Regions from separate parts of the Variovorax sp. GW821-FHT10B04 genome, predicted to be linked through region 2. Evidence: riboswitches for the same ligand, from Rfam matches in the RefSeq annotation. Region 2 holds a riboswitch; the other holds the start of a gene.
The links. A riboswitch is a leader RNA that binds a small molecule or an ion and turns the genes downstream of it on or off. The one in region 2 is predicted to bind glycine.
Positions count from the first base shown of each region.

Region 1: another riboswitch for glycine. It lies ahead of AC07PZ_RS17875 (D-amino acid dehydrogenase); the one in region 2 lies ahead of gcvT (glycine cleavage system aminomethyltransferase GcvT).

Region 1 is NZ_JBWKNQ010000007.1:66-8,562, forward strand. It holds partial or broken gene bamA (outer membrane protein assembly factor BamA) at 1-1,432, shown strand, start outside; gene AC07PZ_RS17870 (hypothetical protein) at 1,504-1,833, shown strand; glycine riboswitch at 1,891-1,979, shown strand; glycine riboswitch at 1,980-2,094, shown strand; gene AC07PZ_RS17875 (D-amino acid dehydrogenase) at 2,199-3,494, shown strand; gene AC07PZ_RS17880 (TetR/AcrR family transcriptional regulator) at 3,498-4,175, opposite strand; gene AC07PZ_RS17885 (efflux RND transporter periplasmic adaptor subunit) at 4,292-5,428, shown strand; gene AC07PZ_RS17890 (efflux RND transporter permease subunit) at 5,431-8,497, shown strand, end outside.
Region 2 is NZ_JBWKNQ010000013.1:87,551-96,047, forward strand. It holds gene AC07PZ_RS26115 (LysR family transcriptional regulator) at 1-592, shown strand, start outside; gene pmbA (metalloprotease PmbA) at 648-2,018, opposite strand; gene yjgA (ribosome biogenesis factor YjgA) at 2,079-2,735, shown strand; gene mog (molybdopterin adenylyltransferase) at 2,762-3,322, shown strand; gene denD (D-erythronate dehydrogenase) at 3,415-4,434, shown strand; gene AC07PZ_RS26140 (MFS transporter) at 4,534-5,832, shown strand; glycine riboswitch at 5,876-5,966, shown strand; glycine riboswitch at 5,979-6,110, shown strand; gene gcvT (glycine cleavage system aminomethyltransferase GcvT) at 6,162-7,322, shown strand; gene gcvH (glycine cleavage system protein GcvH) at 7,368-7,742, shown strand; gene gcvP (aminomethyl-transferring glycine dehydrogenase) at 7,986-8,497, shown strand, end outside.

The sequences.
Region 1 (8,497 bases), on a different contig from region 2:
ACGGGTGCAGGCAGTGCCGGAGATCGATCGGGTGAACAACCGGGTGACGCTGACGCTGCAGGGCGAGCCGTCGCGGCGGGTGTACGTGCGGCGGGTGAGCGTGGGCGGCAACAACCGCACGCGCGACGAAGTGATCCGCCGGGAATTCCGTCAGTACGAGGCGAGCTGGTACGACGGCGACAAGATCAAGCTGTCGCGCGACCGGGTGGACCGGCTGGGTTTCTTCACGGACGTGAACGTGGAGACGCAGGAGGTGGCGGGCTCGCCCGACCAGGTCGACCTGATGATCGACGTCAAGGAGAAGCCGACCGGGACGCTGCAGATCGGCGCGGGCTACTCCAGCACCGACAAGATCTCGCTGACCTTCGGCATCACCCAGGAAAACATCTTCGGCACGGGCAACTACCTGGGCCTGCAGGTCAACACGAGCAAGTACTACCAGACCGTGTCGATGACGGCCACCGACCCGTACTTCACCACCGGCGGCATCTCGCGGACGATCAACGTCTTCCATTCGGTCACCCGGCCGTACTACGAAGCGGACGGCAACTACAAGCTCACGACCGAGGGTGCATCGGTCAAGTTCGGCGTGCCCTTCAGCGAACTGGACACGGTGTACTTCGGCGTCGGCCTGGAACGTACGACCTTCAAGCCCGGAACCAACGGCGAGTACACGACGGTGGACGGCGTCTCGGTCTATACGGCCACGCCGCAGGCCTATCTCGACTACTTCCAGTGCACCGGCACCGTGCCGAGCGTGGTCTGCGCGCGCGACGGCATCACCAGCGTTCCGTTCACGGTCGGCTGGTCGCGCGACGACCGCGACAGCGCGCTGACGCCCACGCGCGGCCGCCTGCAGAGTGCGAACTTCGAGCTGGGCGTGGGCAACGACGTCCGCTACCTCAAGTCCAACTACCAATACCAGCAGTACTTCCCGCTGAGCAAGCAGTACACGCTGGCGCTCAACGGCGTGCTGGGCTATGGCCGCGCGCTGGGCGACACGACCTACCCGATCTTCAAGAACTTCTATGCGGGCGGCCTGGGCTCGATCCGCGGCTTCGAACAGAACTCGCTCGGCCCGCTGGACACCGTGACCGACGGCGCGCTCGGCGGCACCAAGAAGGCGATCTTCAACATGGAGCTGAGCACGCCGTTCCCCGGCGCCGGCAACGACCGCACGCTGCGGCTCTACAGCTTCTTCGACGTGGGCAACGTGTTCGCGTCGCGCACCGCGTCCATGACCGACGCGCAATGGAAGGCGCAGCAGGCGCTGCGCGCTTCGGTCGGCCTGGGCATCAGCTGGATCTCGCCGCTCGGTCCGCTGCGGCTGGCCTATGCGATCCCGATCAAGTACCAGCGCGCGGACGACGCCAACGGCATCGTGGCGGACCGCACGCAGCGCTTCCAGTTCCAGATCGGCACGGCGTTCTGACGGACACACTTTCTCCGTAAATCCTCCCGGATCGACGGTGATCCTCACTTTCGTCTCTCAAGGAGTTCGACATGACATTTTCTTTCCGCAGATCGACAGCCGCAGTCCTGGCACTCGCCCTGGCCGCGGGCACGGTGGCGGCGCAGGCCCAGACCGCCGCGCCAGCCGGCACGGCCCCGACCTATGTGGTGCCGGAGCCCGGCGTGGTGGTGGCCGCAGGCGCGCCGGCGTATGCCGTGGCATACCCGGCGCCCGTGTACGCCGCGCCCGTGGCCTACGTGCAGGCACCCGCGTACTACATCGATCCCGTGGCAACGGTGCTGACTGCCGTCGGCGTCGGCCTTCTGTTCGGCATCGGCGGGCACCATGGCGGCCCCGGACCCGGCCCGCGGCACTGGTAGGCCTCTCGGCACAGAGGACACCGGGTTGACCGCGCCATGCCCGCCTCGCTAAACTCGCCGCCGGATCCAGGAGAGTGCATGCCCCGCGCATGCCGCCGAAGGCGCAACCTCCCATACACGCTCAGGCCCGATACTGGTTCCGATTCACAGCCGACACTGGAGAGTGAAGCCCGCCCCACCGGCGCGGCTTCCACCGAAGGAGCAAGGGCGCGTCGCAAGGCGCGCCTGAATCTCTCAGGTACCAAGGACAGCGGGAGCGGCGCGAGAGGGCATGGCCCATCGTCTCGTGCCCGCACGCCCGCAGTCAGTCGCGGCGACGGACCCTGACCTCTCGTTCGCTCGTACGACAGCCTCCAGAGGTCCTCATGAAAATCATCGTTCTCGGCGCCGGCGTGACCGGCATCACTTCCGCCTGGTTCCTGCGCCAGGCCGGCCACGACGTCACCGTCATCGACCGCCAGCCCGCGGCCGGCCTTGAAACCAGCTTCGCCAACGGCGGACAGATCTCGGTGTCGCACGCCGAACCCTGGGCCAATCCGGGCGCTCCGCTCAAGGTGCTGAAGTGGCTCGGCAAGGAAGATTCGCCGCTGCTGTTCCGCCTGCGGCCGGACGTGCGCCAATGGCTCTGGGGCCTGGGCTTCCTGCGCGAATGCACGCCCGCACGCACCCGCCACAACATCCGCCAGATCGTGAACCTCGGCCTCTACAGCCGGGCCACGCTGCAGCAGCTCCGCGCCGACACCGGCCTGCAGTACGACCAGCGCACGCAGGGCATCCTGCACTTCTACACGAGCCAGGCCGAATTCGATGCGGCGCAGGCGCCGGCGCGCGTGATGCGCGAGTACGGCTGCGAGCTCGACATGAAGACCCCCGAGGAATGCGTGCAGATCGAACCCGCGCTCGCGCAATGCCGCGACCGCATCGTCGGCGGCAGCATGACGCCGAGCGACGAATCCGGCGATGCGCATCGCTTCACCCAGGAACTCGCGCGACGCTGCGCGGGCGCCGGCGTGGAGTTTCTCTACGACACGCGCATCCTCGGCATCGACCGCCGCGGCGACACGCTGCAGGCGGTGCGCGTGGCGGACCGCGACGGCGTGGTGCGCGACCTCTCGGCCGACCGCTTCGTGCTGTGCATGGGTTCATTCAGTGCCGGCTTCGCGCGGCAGCTGGGCATCTCGCTGAACATCTATCCGGCCAAGGGCTATTCGGTGACGCTGCCCGTGCTCGACCCGTCCAAGTCTTTCGGCGTGTCCCTCACGGACGACGAATACAAACTGGTGTTCTCCCGGCTGGGCGACCGGCTGCGCATCGCCGGCACGGCCGAGCTGAACGGCTACGACACCCACCTGAACGTGGTGCGCTGCGAAGCCATCGTGCGACGCGTGCGCGAACTGTTCCCCGAAATGACCGATGGCCGCGATGCGCAGTACTGGACCGGCCTGCGTCCCGCGACGCCGTCGAACGTGCCCTACATCGGCCGTTCGCGCATCGACAACCTGTACCTGAACACCGGGCACGGCACGCTCGGCTGGACACACTCGGCGGGTTCGGGCCGCGCGATCGCGGACATCGTGAGCGGCCAGATGCCGGACGTCGACTTCGCATTCACCGGCCTGCCGGCGCGCGATGGCCGGCCTCTCGCGCTTCGCGCCGCCTGAGGTTCAGCGCCTGGGCTTGCGCCTGGCGCCCGCACCGGTCGCCGCGGCGGGCGGTGCGGATTCGGCCGATTCCGATTCGCGCGCTTCGGGTGCCTGGGCACCGGGAAGCAGCCGCTCGATCACCTCGCGGTAGAGCGCCGCCAGAACCTCCGGATTGGCCGGCTGGTCGGTCACGCGGCGGAAAGCCGTGCCTTCGGCCAGCACCGCCATGAACTCGACGCGCGCAGCGGCTTCGGTCTCGGTCAGCGACGGATGGTCGAGCCGCACGGTGGCGAGCGCCTGGGCATGCAGCCGGCGGTCGGCGGCGCGCACCATCGCCGCCACCGTGGGGCTGCGCGCCGCCTCTGCCGTGACCTCGAGCAGCAGCACGCGGTCATCCGCCTCCGACGGCGACTCGTCGAACATCCGCGAGGCCAGCACCTGCGGCAGGTCCATCTGCCGGCCGGTGCTGGCGATCCAGGCGATGCGCTGCGACACGATCCGCTCCACGATCGCATGGACGATCGCTTCCTTGCTGGCGAAATAGCGGTAGATCTGGCCGACGCTCATCCGTGCTTCCTGGGCGATCTGCTGCATGCTGGCCGCGTGGAAACCATGGCGGACCACGCAGGCGCGCGCGGCGGCCACGATCTCGTCGCGTCGGATCTCATCGCGCAACGGCTTGGCGGGCCGTGTGGACATCGAAGCTTTTTCGGTTTTCACAATTTCTTTACTTGGCGGACACGTGAGGGTATCGACTATATTTGAGAATGAACGTTCACACTCAATTCGGACCGGATTCTTCCGACGGCATCTCCATGAAAACCTTACCCGTCCTGCTCGCCATGTCGCTGCTGATCGGCGCCTGCACCCAGAAACCGCCCGCCGCGGCACCCGGACCGGTGGAAGTCGGCGTCGTCACGCTGAAGACCGAACCGGTCGCGCTGAAGACCGAGCTCTCGGGGCGGACGTCGTCGGCACTGTCGTCCGAGGTACGCCCGCAGGTCGCGGGCATCATCAAGGCGCGGCTGTTCGAAGAAGGCAGCAACGTCAAGGCCGGCCAGGTGCTCTACCAGATCGACCCCGCCAGCTACCAGGCGACCTTCGATCAGGCCAAGGCCACGCTGGTCAATGCCGAGGCCGCCGTTTCCGCCGCGCGCCTGAAGGATGAACGCTACAAGGACCTGCTGAAGATCGAGGGCGTGTCGAAGCAGGACGCCGATGACGCCGCCACCGCCTACCAGCAGGCACTGGCCGCCGTCGCGCAGCAGAAGGCGTCCCTCGCCAGCGCGCGCATCAACCTCGACTACACCCAGATCCGCGCTCCGATCTCCGGACGCATCGGCAAGTCGAGCGTCACGCCGGGCGCGCTGGTCACGGCCGCCCAGACCACGGCGCTCGCCACCATCCGCACGCTCGATCCGATGTACGTCGATCTCACGCAGTCGAGCGCCGCGCTGCTGCAGTTGCGCCGCACGCTGGCCAAGGACGGTATGCGCGCCGGCAGCACCGACGCCAAGCTCCTCCTGGAGGACGGCTCCGAATACGCCCGCAAGGGCAAGCTGAAGTTCACCGAGATCGCGGTCGACGAGGCCACCGGCTCGGTGACGCTGCGCGCCGAGTTCCCGAACCCGGACGGCACGCTGCTGCCCGGCATGTTCGTGCGTGCGGTACTCGACGAGGCGATCGACCCCGCCGCCGTGCTCGCGCCGCAGCAGGGCGTCACGCGCGACCCGAAGGGCGACGCCACCGCACTGGTGCTGACCGCCGACAACAAGCTCGAGAGCCGCACCGTCACGACGCAGCGCGCGATCGACGACAAGTGGCTGATCTCCAGCGGCCTGGCCGCGGGCGACCGGCTGGTGGTGCAGGGCCTGAACAAGGTGAAGGCCGGCGACACGGTGAAGGCCGTCGACGTCGACCTGCAGGCCACGCCGAAGACTGCGGAGCGCTGAGCATGCTCGCCCAGTTCTTCGTCAAGCGGCCCATCTTCGCGTGGGTCATCGCGATCGTCATCATGCTGGCCGGCGCACTGTCGATCACCACGCTGCCGGTCTCCCAGTACCCGGACGTCGCACCGCCGACGATCCGCATCCAGGCTACCTACACCGGCGCCTCGGCGGAAACCGTCGAGAACAGCATCACGCAGATCCTGGAACAGCAGCTCACGGGCCTGGACGGGCTGCTGTACTTCGCATCGACCAGCAGCTCGGCCGGCACGGCGTCCATCAACGTCACCTTCAAACAGGGCACCAACCCCGACACGGCGCAGGTGCAGGTGCAGAACAAGGTGCAGCAGGCGCTCACGCGGCTGCCGACCGCCGTGCAGCAGCTCGGCGTCACCGTCACCAAGTCGCAGACCGACTTCCTGATGATCGTCGCGCTCTACGACCAGAAGGACAAGGCCAGCGCCACCGACATCGCCGACTACCTGGTGAGCAACCTGCAGGACCCGATCGCGCGTGTCGACGGCGTGGGCGGCGTGCAGGTGTTCGGCGCGCAGTACGCTATGCGGATCTGGCTCGACCCGACCAAGCTCGCGGCCTACAGCCTGATGCCGTCCGACGTGCAGTCGGCCATCGAGGCGCAGAACACGCAGGTGTCGGCCGGCAAGATCGGCGCGATCCCGGCCGCCGCCAACCAGCAGCTCAACGCGACCGTCACCGCGCAGTCCAAGCTGCAGACGCCCGACCAGTTCCGCGCCATCGTCGTGAAGCACGACACCACCGGCGCGGTGGTCAAGCTGGGCGACGTGGCACGGGTCGAACTCGGCAGCGAAAGCTACGACAACGTGACGCGCCTGAACGGCCATCCGGCCTCGGGGCTCGCGGTGCAGCTCGCACCCGGCGCCAATGCGCTGTCAACCGCGACGCGCGTGCGCACCATGGTCCAGCAGTTGCAGCACGGCATGCCCGACGGCTACCAGGTCGCCTACCCGAAGGACAGCACCAAGTTCATCAGCATCTCGATCGAGGAAGTGGTGAAGACGCTGTTCGAGGCGATCGCGCTGGTGGTGGTCGTGATGTTCGTCTTCCTGCAGAACTGGCGCGCCACGCTGATCCCGGCGATCGCGGTGCCGGTGGTGCTGCTCGGCACCTTCGGCGTGCTGTCGGTGTTCGGCTATTCGATCAACACGCTGACGATGTTCGGCATGGTGCTGTCGATCGGCCTGCTGGTGGACGACGCCATCGTGGTGGTCGAGAACGTCGAGCGGCTGATGCGCGAGGAGCACCTGTCGGCGCGCGAGGCGACCATCAAGTCGATGGGCGAGATCACCGGCGCACTGGTGGGCATCGCGACCGTGCTGTCGGCGGTGTTCCTGCCGATGGCCTTCTTCAGCGGCTCGACCGGCGTCATCTACCGGCAGTTCTCGATCACGATCGTCGCGTCGATGGTGCTGTCGGTGGTGGTCGCGCTGACCTTGACGCCGGCGCTCTGCGCCACGCTGCTCAAGCCGCACGACCACGACGCCGGCGCGCGCGGCTTCGCAGGCTGGTTCAACCGCAGCTTCGACAAGATGCTCGGCCGCTACGAAGGCCGCGTGGCGAAACTGCTGAAGGCGCCGCTGCGCTGGATGCTGATGTACGGCGTGATCATCGCGGCGCTCGCGGTGCTGTTCATGCGCCTGCCCACCGGCTTCCTGCCGACCGAGGACCAGGGCGAGGCGATGGTGCAGTTCACGCTGCCGGCCGGCGCCTCGGTGGCGCGCACGATGGAAGTCGCGAAAGAGGTCGAGAAGCACTTCCTGACCGAGGAGAAGGACAACACCGAAGCCGTCTTCACCATCTCGGGCTTCAACTTCAGCGGCAGCGGCCAGAACGCGGGGATGGCCTTCGTCGCGCTCAAGGACTGGAGCGAGCGCAGCGGCACGGCCAACCGGGCCGACACCATCTCGGGCCGCGCCACGCAGGCGCTGTCGAAGGTGCGCGACGCGCAGATCTTCGCGCTGAACCCGCCGGCGATCCAGGGCCTGGGCCAGTCCAATGGCTTCGAGTTCCAGCTGCAGGCCGACGCCGGCACCGACCGTGCCAAGCTGCAGACGATGCGCAACACGCTGCTGACGTCGGCCGCCAAGGACAGCCAGCTGAGCGCGGTGCGCAGCGGCGGCATGGAAGACACGCCGCAGCTCAAGGTCGACGTCGACCAGGCCAAGGCCTTCTCGCTCGGCCTGTCGCTCGCCGACATCAACGACACGCTGAGCTCGGCCTGGGCCGGCACATACGTCAACGACTTCATCGACCGCGCCCGCGTCAAGAAGGTCTACATCCAGGGCGACGCGCCTTTCCGTTCGAAGCCCGAGGACCTGGCGCAATGGCGCGTGCGCGGCAGCACCGATGCGATGACGCCCTTCTCCTCCTTCGCGACCACGCACTGGGCCTACGGCCCCGAGAGCCTGGCGCGCTACAACGGCCTGGCCTCGTACGCGATCCAGGGCTCGGCCGCCAGCGGCCAGAGCTCCGGTGCGGCGATGGACCGGATGGAGACGCTGGCCAACCAGCTGCCGGCCGGCACGCACTACGCCTGGAGCGGCCTGTCCTACCAGGAGCGCCTGGCCAGCGGGCAGACGCTGCAGCTCTACGCGATCTCGATCCTCGTGGTCTTCCTGTGCCTGGCGGCGCTGTATGAAAGCTGGTCGGTGCCGTTCTCGGTGTTGCTGGTGATCCCGCTCGGCGTGATCGGCGCGGTGCTCGGTGCCACGCTGCGCGGGCTGGAGAACGACGTGTACTTCCAGGTCGCGCTGCTCACCACCATCGGCCTGGCCGCGAAGAACGCGATCCTGATCGTCGAGTTCGCGGAAGCGGCCTACCAGCGCGGCACCGGCCTCGTGGCTTCGGCGATCGAAGGCGCGCGGCTGCGGCTGCGCCCGATCCTGATGACCTCGCTGGCCTTCATCGCGGGCGTGATGCCGCTCGCACTGTCGAGCGGCGCCGGCGCCAACAGCCGCATTTCGATCGGTACCGGCATCGTGGGCGGCACGTTCACCGCCACGCTGCTCGCCATCTTCTTCGTGCCGCTGTTCTTCG
Region 2 (8,497 bases):
GATGACGGAACACCTGCCCGAGCCGCTCGGCCGCTTCCTCGCCGACCATCCGCTGGTGTCCGTCGACCTCGAGGAGCGCGGCAGCGACGACATCGTCGACGCGCTGCGTGCCGGCCTGTGCGACATCGGCATCGTGTCGGATGCGGTCGATACCGACGGGCTCGAACGGCACGCATTCCGGCAGGACGACCTGGTGCTGGTGATGCCGCGTTCGCATGCGCTGGCAGGACGGCGGCGCGTCAGGCTGGCCGAGATCGCCGAGTCGGACTTCGTCGGGCTGCCTGAGGGCAATCCGCTGCAGGCACACATCGCGCTGCATGCACGGCGGCTGGGCCGTCACCTGGCATGCCGTGTCCGCGTCGGCGGCTTCGAAGCGATGTGCGGCATGGTCGCGCAGGGGATCGGCGTGGGCATCGTGCCGCAGACCGCGGCGCGGCGTTGTGCGCGCACCATGCCGATCGCGCGGGCGATGCTCGACGAGCCTTGGGCTGCGCGCACGCTGCTGGCCTGCGTGAAGGACCGCGAAGGGCTGTCACTGCATGCCCGGCGCATGCTCGACCATCTGGTGCCGCCTGCACCCGGCGATCTCTGACGCCTCCGAATACCGGATGCAGTCGATGGGGTGGCGCACCCACCGCCCCGATGGATCAGGCGCCAGCGACCTTCATGCGGTTGATCAACAGCGAACCCGTGGTCTTGGCGCCGTAGTTGTACGCATCGGCACCGACCGCCTGGATGCCCATGAGCATCTCCTTCAGGTTGCCAGCGATCGTGATCTCCTGCACCGGGAACGCGATACGCCCCTTTTCGACCCAGAAGCCGCTCGCGCCGCGCGAATAGTCGCCCGTCACGTAGTTCACGCCCTGGCCCATCAGCTCGGTCACGAACAGGCCGGTGCCCAGCTTGCGCAGCATCTCGTCGAGATCGTCGCCCGCCTGCGTGAGCCGCGAGCTCAACACCAGGTTGTGCGAGCCGCCAGCGTTGCCGGTGGTCTTCATGCCGAGCTTGCGCGCCGAATAGGTACCGAGGAAATAGCCCTGCAGTTCGCCCGCATCGATCACCTTGCGCGCCTTGGTGACCACGCCTTCGTCGTCGAACGGCGAGCTGCCCTTGCCGCGCAGGATGTGCGGATCTTCCGCGACGTCGATGTGCGAAGGCAGCACGGCCTTGCCCAGCGAATCGAGCAGGAAGGTGCTCTTGCGGTAGAGCGCACCGCCGCTGGTGGCCTGCACCAGGCCGCCGAGCAGGCCAGCCGCCAGCGGCGACTCGAACAGCACCGCGCACTGGGTCGTCTTGATCTTGCGCGACTTGAGCCGCGACAGCGCCCGTTCCGCAGCGTAACGGCCCACCGCCTGCGGGCTCGCGAGCTCCGTCGCCGAGCGCATCGAGCTGTACCAGGCATCGCGCTGCATGTCGTTGCCCTTGCCGGCGATCGGCGCAACGGAGATCGAGTGGCGCGAGCTCGCATAGCCACCGCGGAAGCCGTGCGTGTGGGCACTGAAGAAATGGCTCTGCTGCGCCGACACGCCCGCACCTTCGCTGTTGGTGATGCGCTTGTCGGTCGACAGCGCCGCGCCTTCGCATTCGAGGGCCAGAACCGCCGCCTGTTCGCTCGTGACGTCCCACGGATGGAACAGGTCGAGCTCGGGATGGGTCTTGGAAATGTCGTCCTCGTCGGGTAACCCGCCGACCGGGTCTTCCGCGGTGAAGCGCGCGATGTCGTATGCGGCCTGCACCGTCTGGGCGATCGCGGCATCGGAGAAATCGGAGGTGCTCGCGTTGCCGCGGCGATTGCCGACGTAGACCGTGACGCCGAGCGACTTGTCGCGGTTGCGCTCGACGTTCTCCAGTTCGCCCTTGCGTACCGAGACGCTGAGCCCGCAGCCCTCGGAGGCTTCGGCGCCGGCGTCGGTGGCGCCCAGCTTCTTGGCGTGCGCCAGGGCCGAATCGACCAGGTTTTCAAAGAAGGAGCGGCTGTAGGCGAAGCCGGATTCGACGCGCGAGGAGGATGTCTTCATGTGTTGGCTATGATACTTGCGCCCCCCGGAACCCCGCGGAGCGGCAACAGATTCCCCCTCATGTCCCGCAAACCCAAAAAAGGCTATTTCGTCCGTGGACAGTTCGTTGCCGAAGGCAGCGAGCTCGACCTTGAGCTCAAACGCGAGCTCAAGGGTACCGACGACGCCAGCAAAACCGATCTCAAACGCGAGAGCACCGAACTGCAGAAGCTCGGCGAGGGCCTGCTCGGCCTGCGCGCCGGCCTGTTCGACAAGCTCCCGCTCGGCGAAAAGCTCACCGACGCCGTCGTCGAAGCCCGCCGTATCACCAACTTCGAGGGCAAGCGCCGGCAGATGCAGTTCGTCGGCAAGCTCATGCGCGGCCTCGACCCCGAGGTGCTCGAGAGCGTGCGTGCAGCGCTGCAGGAGCAGCACCGCGCGCCCGCCGAGGAAACCGCCACGCTCCACGAAGCCGAGCGCTGGCGCGACCTGCTGATCGCCGACGACGACGCGATGGGCGGCTGGATCGAGACCCATCCGGCCACCGACATCCAGCAACTGCGCGCCCTCGTGCGCCAGGCGCGCAAGGACATCAAGGCCGGCCCGGCCGGCGAGGCACCTCGCCAGGGCAAGGCCTACCGCGAAGTGTTCCAGCTGGTGCGCGCCCAACTGTCCGTGCACGACGACGGCGATCGCGCGGCAGAAGCCGGCGAGCAGTCGCGCGAAGAAGACGCATGACGGCGTTCGACCCCGTTCGCATCGGCATCGTCTCGGTCAGCGACCGGGCCTCCACCGGCGTCTACGAGGACAAGGGCCTGCCGGCTCTCAAGGACTGGCTCACGCGCGCATTGCGCAATCCGATCGACTTCGAAGCCCGGCTGATTCCCGACGAGCAGGCCGGCATCAGCGCGACCCTGGTCGAACTGGTCGATGCCGGCTGTTCGCTGGTGCTGACCACCGGCGGCACCGGCCCCGCGCTGCGCGACGTCACGCCCGAGGCGACGCTCGCCGTGGCGCACAAGGAGATGCCGGGCTTCGGCGAGCAGATGCGGCAGATCAGCCTGCGCTTCGTGCCGACCGCGATCCTGTCGCGCCAGGTGGCGGTGATCCGCGACCGGAGCCTGATCCTGAACCTGCCCGGCCAGCCGAAGGCGATCGCCGAAACGCTCGAAGGGCTGAAGAACGCCGACGGCTCGCAGGCCGTGCCCGGCATCTTCGCCGCGGTGCCCTATTGCATCGACCTGATCGGCGGCCCGTACCTCGAAACGGACGACGCCGTCTGCAAGGCCTTTCGGCCCAAGTCCGCGCTGCGCCCGGCGCGCTGAAACGCCGCACGCGCACCCGAGAAAACCCGGTGCCGCGAGGCGCTGCCTGCGCCGGACGTGCGCATTAGACTGCTCCGAAAAACGGAGACCTCATGCACATCGTCATCACCGGCGGCGCCGGATTCCTGGGTGCACGCCTTGCGCGCACGCTGCTCGCGCGCCGCACGCTCTCTTTGGCCGGCGCCGCGCCGGCGCCCATCACCCGGATCACGCTGGTCGACCGCGCAGCAGCGCCGGCCGACCTGGCCGCGGATGCGCGCGTCGCGCAGGTCGTCGGCGACCTGAACGAGCTGCTGGCCGGCGCACCGCAGCGCGTGCTGCCGTCTGACGCTTCGGCGGTGTTCCACCTGGCGGCCGCGGTCAGCGGTGAATGCGAGGCCGACTTCGACCTCGGCATGCGCAGCAACTTCGCAGCCACCCACGCGCTGCTGGAGGTCTGCCGGCAATCGGGCCGCGCGCCCGTACTGGTGTTCTCCAGCTCGCTCGCGGTCTTCGGCAGTTCGCCCGAGCTGCCGCTGCCCGACGTCATCCAGGACCAGACGCTGCCCACGCCGCTGAGCAGCTACGGCATCCAGAAGGTGATCGGCGAGCAACTGGTGGCCGACTACACGCGCAAGGGTTTCATCCACGGCCGCAGCGTGCGGCTGATGACGGTCAGCGTGCGCCCCGGCAAGCCCAATGGCGCGGCCTCGGGCTTCTTCAGCGGCATGTTCCGCGAGCCGCTGGCCGGGCTCCGTGCGCCCTGCCCGGTGCCCGACGCCACACCGGTGGCGATCGCCTCGCCCGCACGCACGATCGAAGGCCTCATCCGAGCAGCCGAGGCGAGCGACGCCGACTGGGGGCCGCGCATCGCCGTCAACCTGCCGTCGCTCCCGACCACGGTCGGCGAGATGGCGGCCGCGCTCGGCCGGGTGGCCGGTCCGGCGGCCCAGGCCTTGCTGGACCGCACGCCGGACCCGGCGATCGCCCGCATCGTGAAGACCTGGCCCGGCCGCTTTGAATGGACCCGTGCCCGCGCACTGGGCCTTGCCGCCGACGACAGCGTCGACGAGATCATTCGGGATTACGTCCGTGAAAATCCCGACGCGGCGAAGGGACTTCCGGCTGCATAGTCGAGATGCTGTGGCAAGCACGCAGCAACCATCGCATCCGCGACGGAACACCCGGAGCCTCGCTCCGGCCAGCCATGCATAACCACACTTAGAGACAGCATGAACTCCATCGAGCAGAGAACCATTTCGAAGATCAGTTGGCGGCTGCTGCCGCTGCTGATGGTCAGTTATTTCGTCGCCTACCTGGATCGCGTGAATCTCGGTTTCGCGGGCGCGGCGATGTCCAAGGACCTGGGCTTCACCGGCGCGATCTTCGGCAGCGCCGCCGGCATCTTCTTCATCGCGTACTTCCTGTTCGAAGTGCCGAGCAACCTGGCGCTGGAACGCTTCGGCGCACGCCGCTGGATCGCGCGGATCATGTTCAGCTGGGGTGTCATTTCCGCGGCGCAGGCCTGGGTCGGCAGCGCCACCAGCTTCAACGTCGTGCGCTTCCTGCTCGGCATTGCCGAGGCCGGCTTCTTTCCCGGCGTGATCTTCTACATCACGCTGTGGTTCCCGGCGGCCTACCGCGCCCGCATCGTGGGCTGGTTCATGTTCGCCATTCCGATCTCGACGGTGATCGGCTCGCCGATTTCGGGCTACATCCTCAACATGGACGGCGTCGGCGGCATGCACGGCTGGCAATGGCTGTTCATCCTGGAAGCCATCCCCGCGGTGATCCTGACCTTCTTCGTGCTGCTGTACCTGCCCGACGGCCCCAAGGAAGCCAAGTGGCTGACCAACGAGGAACGCGACTGGCTGCAGACCACGCTGGACGCAGAGCGCCGCAACCGCGAGTCGATCCATCGCATTTCGTGGAAGCAGTCGCTGCTCAACTGGCGCGTGATCGGCCTCGGATTCGTCTACATGGGCATCACGGTGCCGCTCTACGGACTGGGCTTCTTCCTGCCCCAGATCATCAAGGGCTTCGGCGGCCTGGGCAACGTCGAGATCGGCTTCATCAACGCCTTCCCGTACCTCATCGGCGCCATCGCCATGATCTATTGGACGCGCTGGTCGGACGCCCGCAAGGAGCGCAAGTGGTTCGTGCTCGTACCGCTCGCCTGCATCTTCGTGGGCCTGGTCGCGGCATCGCAGATCAGCGCACCGGTGCCCAAGATGGCGGCGGTCACGCTGGCAGCCCTGGGCATCTTCACCGCGCTGCCCACGTTCTGGACGCTGCCGACCGCCCTTCTGAGCGGCACCGCCGCCGCCGCCGGCATCGCGTGGATCAACTCGATCGGCAACCTCGGCGGCTACATCGGCCCGACGATCTTCGGCACGCTGCGCGACAAGATGGGCAACGACATCTACGCCGTGCTGTTCCTGGCGCTGCTGTCGGTCGTGGCCTTTGCGCTGGTGCTGCTCATCGGGCACGACAAGCGCGCCGAGGAAGTGCCGCAGCCCGCGCACGCCTGACAAAGTCGGCGATTCGCGCTGACCCGCCGAGGATTCCACTACACTCGACGGGTCAGGAGAGAGCCCCGCCACGCGGGGCCGCCGAAGGCGCAGGAACCATCCGAACGCTCAGGCAAAAGGACTGACGAGGCGCCCGTTCACACGGGCGTTTCCTTGCTGGAGAGAGATGTCCACGTCGCGCGATCCGCACGAGATTCGCACGATGGAGGCCATCCACCGAAGGAGCAAACCCCGATCGTGGGGCGAATCTCTCAGGTAGAGCGGACAGCAGGGGTGGCCCATGATTTGCGTCATGGAATGAAACTGCCCCTTTGCTCCTGGAGTGCGCCTTGGCCGCTGCATCCGCCGATCTGCTCAAGACACCTCTTCACGACCTGCACGTCGAACTCGGCGCGCGCATGGTCCCCTTTGCCGGCTATTCGATGCCGGTGCAGTACCCCGCCGGCCTGATGGCCGAGCACAAGCACACCCGCACGGCCGCAGGCCTGTTCGACATCTCCCACATGGGCCAGCTGCGGCTGGTCGGCCCCGACGCCGCAGCGGCCTTCGAGAGCCTGATGCCGGTCGACGTGATCGGCCTGGCGCCGGGCAAGCAGCGCTACGGACTGCTGCTGAACGACGCCGGCGGCATCCTCGACGACCTGATGTTCTTCAACGAAGGCGGCGATTCGCTCTTCGTGATCGTCAACGGCGCGTGCAAGGTGGCCGACATCGCGCACCTGCAGGCACGGATCGGCGCGCGCTGCAGCGTGCAGCCGATGCCCGATCACGCCCTGCTCGCACTGCAGGGGCCGCAGGCCGCCGCCGTGCTGGCGCGCCTCTCGCCGGGCATCGAGCGCTTCGTCTTCATGACCGGCGGTGCGGTGCGGATCGGCGGCATCGCCGCCTTCGCCACCCGCAGCGGCTACACCGGCGAGGACGGCTTCGAGATCTCCGTCGCCGCGGCCGATGCCGACGCACTCGCGCGCCTGCTGCTCGCGCAGCCGGAGGTGCAGCCGATCGGCCTGGGCGCGCGCAACTCGCTGCGACTCGAAGCCGGCCTGTGCCTGTACGGCAACGACATCGACGAAGGCACGACGCCGGTCGAGGCCTCGCTCAACTGGGCGATCCAGAAAGTGCGCCGCAGCGGCGGCGCGCGCGAAGGGGGCTTCCCCGGTGCCGGGAAGATCCTCGCGCAGCTCACCGCATCGGCAGGCACCGCCGGCCATCTCGACCATGACACGCTGACGCGCCGCCGGGTCGGCCTGGTCGCGCTGGAACGCATTCCGGTGCGCGACGGCACGCCGCTCGAGTCGTTCGAGGGTCAGCCGATCGGGCAGGTCACGAGCGGCCTGCTCGGCCCGAGCGTGGACCGGCCGATCGCCATGGGCTACGTGGCCACCGCGTTCGCCGAACCCGGCACGCGCCTGCAGGCCATCGTGCGCGGCAAGCCGGTGCCGATGGAAGTCTGCACGCTGCCCTTCCTGCCCGCCCGATACTTCCGGGGCTGAGCACTTTCGCCAGATCTAACCTCACACGCTTTCAAGGAGCACCCCATGACCATCAAGTACACCAAGGACCACGAATGGGTCCAGAGCGAAGGCGATGCGCCGCTCACCGTCGGCATCACCGTGCATGCGCAGGACGCGCTGGGTGACGTCGTGTTCGTCGACCTGCCCGAGATCGGCGCGAGCTTCGCCCAGGGCGAAGTGGCCGGCGTCGTCGAATCGGTGAAGGCCGCGGCCGACGTGTACATGCCGATCTCCGGTGAGATCACCGAGGTCAACGAGGCGCTGCGCGCCGACCCGTCGCTGGCCAACAGCGACCCGAACGGCGCCGGCTGGTTCTTCAAGGTGAAACCGTCGGACCCGGCGCAGTTCGACGCGCTTCTCGAAGCCGCCGACTACGACAAGTTCGCTGCTGAATCGTGAGCCTCCCGGCTTGCCACTTCGTGTGCTTCGCCACCTCCCGAGGAGGGGGCTCGGCCGCCTTGGGGCGGCCCGGCGGCGGCCGAATCTTGAGCCTCCCGGCTTGCCACTTCGTGTGCTTCGCCACCTCCCGAGGAGGGGGCTCGGCCGCCTTGGGGCGGCCCGGCGGCGGCCGAATCTCCTGAGCCGACGCCGCGTCTTATCAGCCACACCCTTTTTTTGTTCCGTACCCTGATCACCCGCGCCATGCCGACATCCTTCCCTTCCCTCCATGACCTCGAGAACGCCGAGGAATTCCTGGCCCGCCACATCGGCATCGATGCGGCGGACGAGGCGCGGATGCTGCCGGTGATCGGTGCGGCGACGCGGGCCGAGCTGATCGACGGCATCGTGCCCGCGGCCATCCGCCGCACGGCGCCGATGCAGTTGCCGGCACCGGTCACCGAAGCGGCCGCGCTGGCCGAGCTCAAGGCGATCGCGGCGAAGAACAAGGTGCTGAAGAGCTTCATCGGCCAGGGCTACTACGGCACGCACACGCCAGGCGTGATCCTGCGCAACGTGCTCGAGAACCCGGCCTGGTACACGGCCTACACGCCCTACCAAGCCGAGATCTCGCAGGGCCGCATGGAGGCGCTGGTCAACTTCCAGACCATGGTCGTCGACCTGACCGGCATGGCCATCGCCAATGCCTCGATGCTCGACGAAGCCACGGCCGCGGCCGAGGCCATGACGCTCGCCAAGCGCAGCGTCAAGTCGAA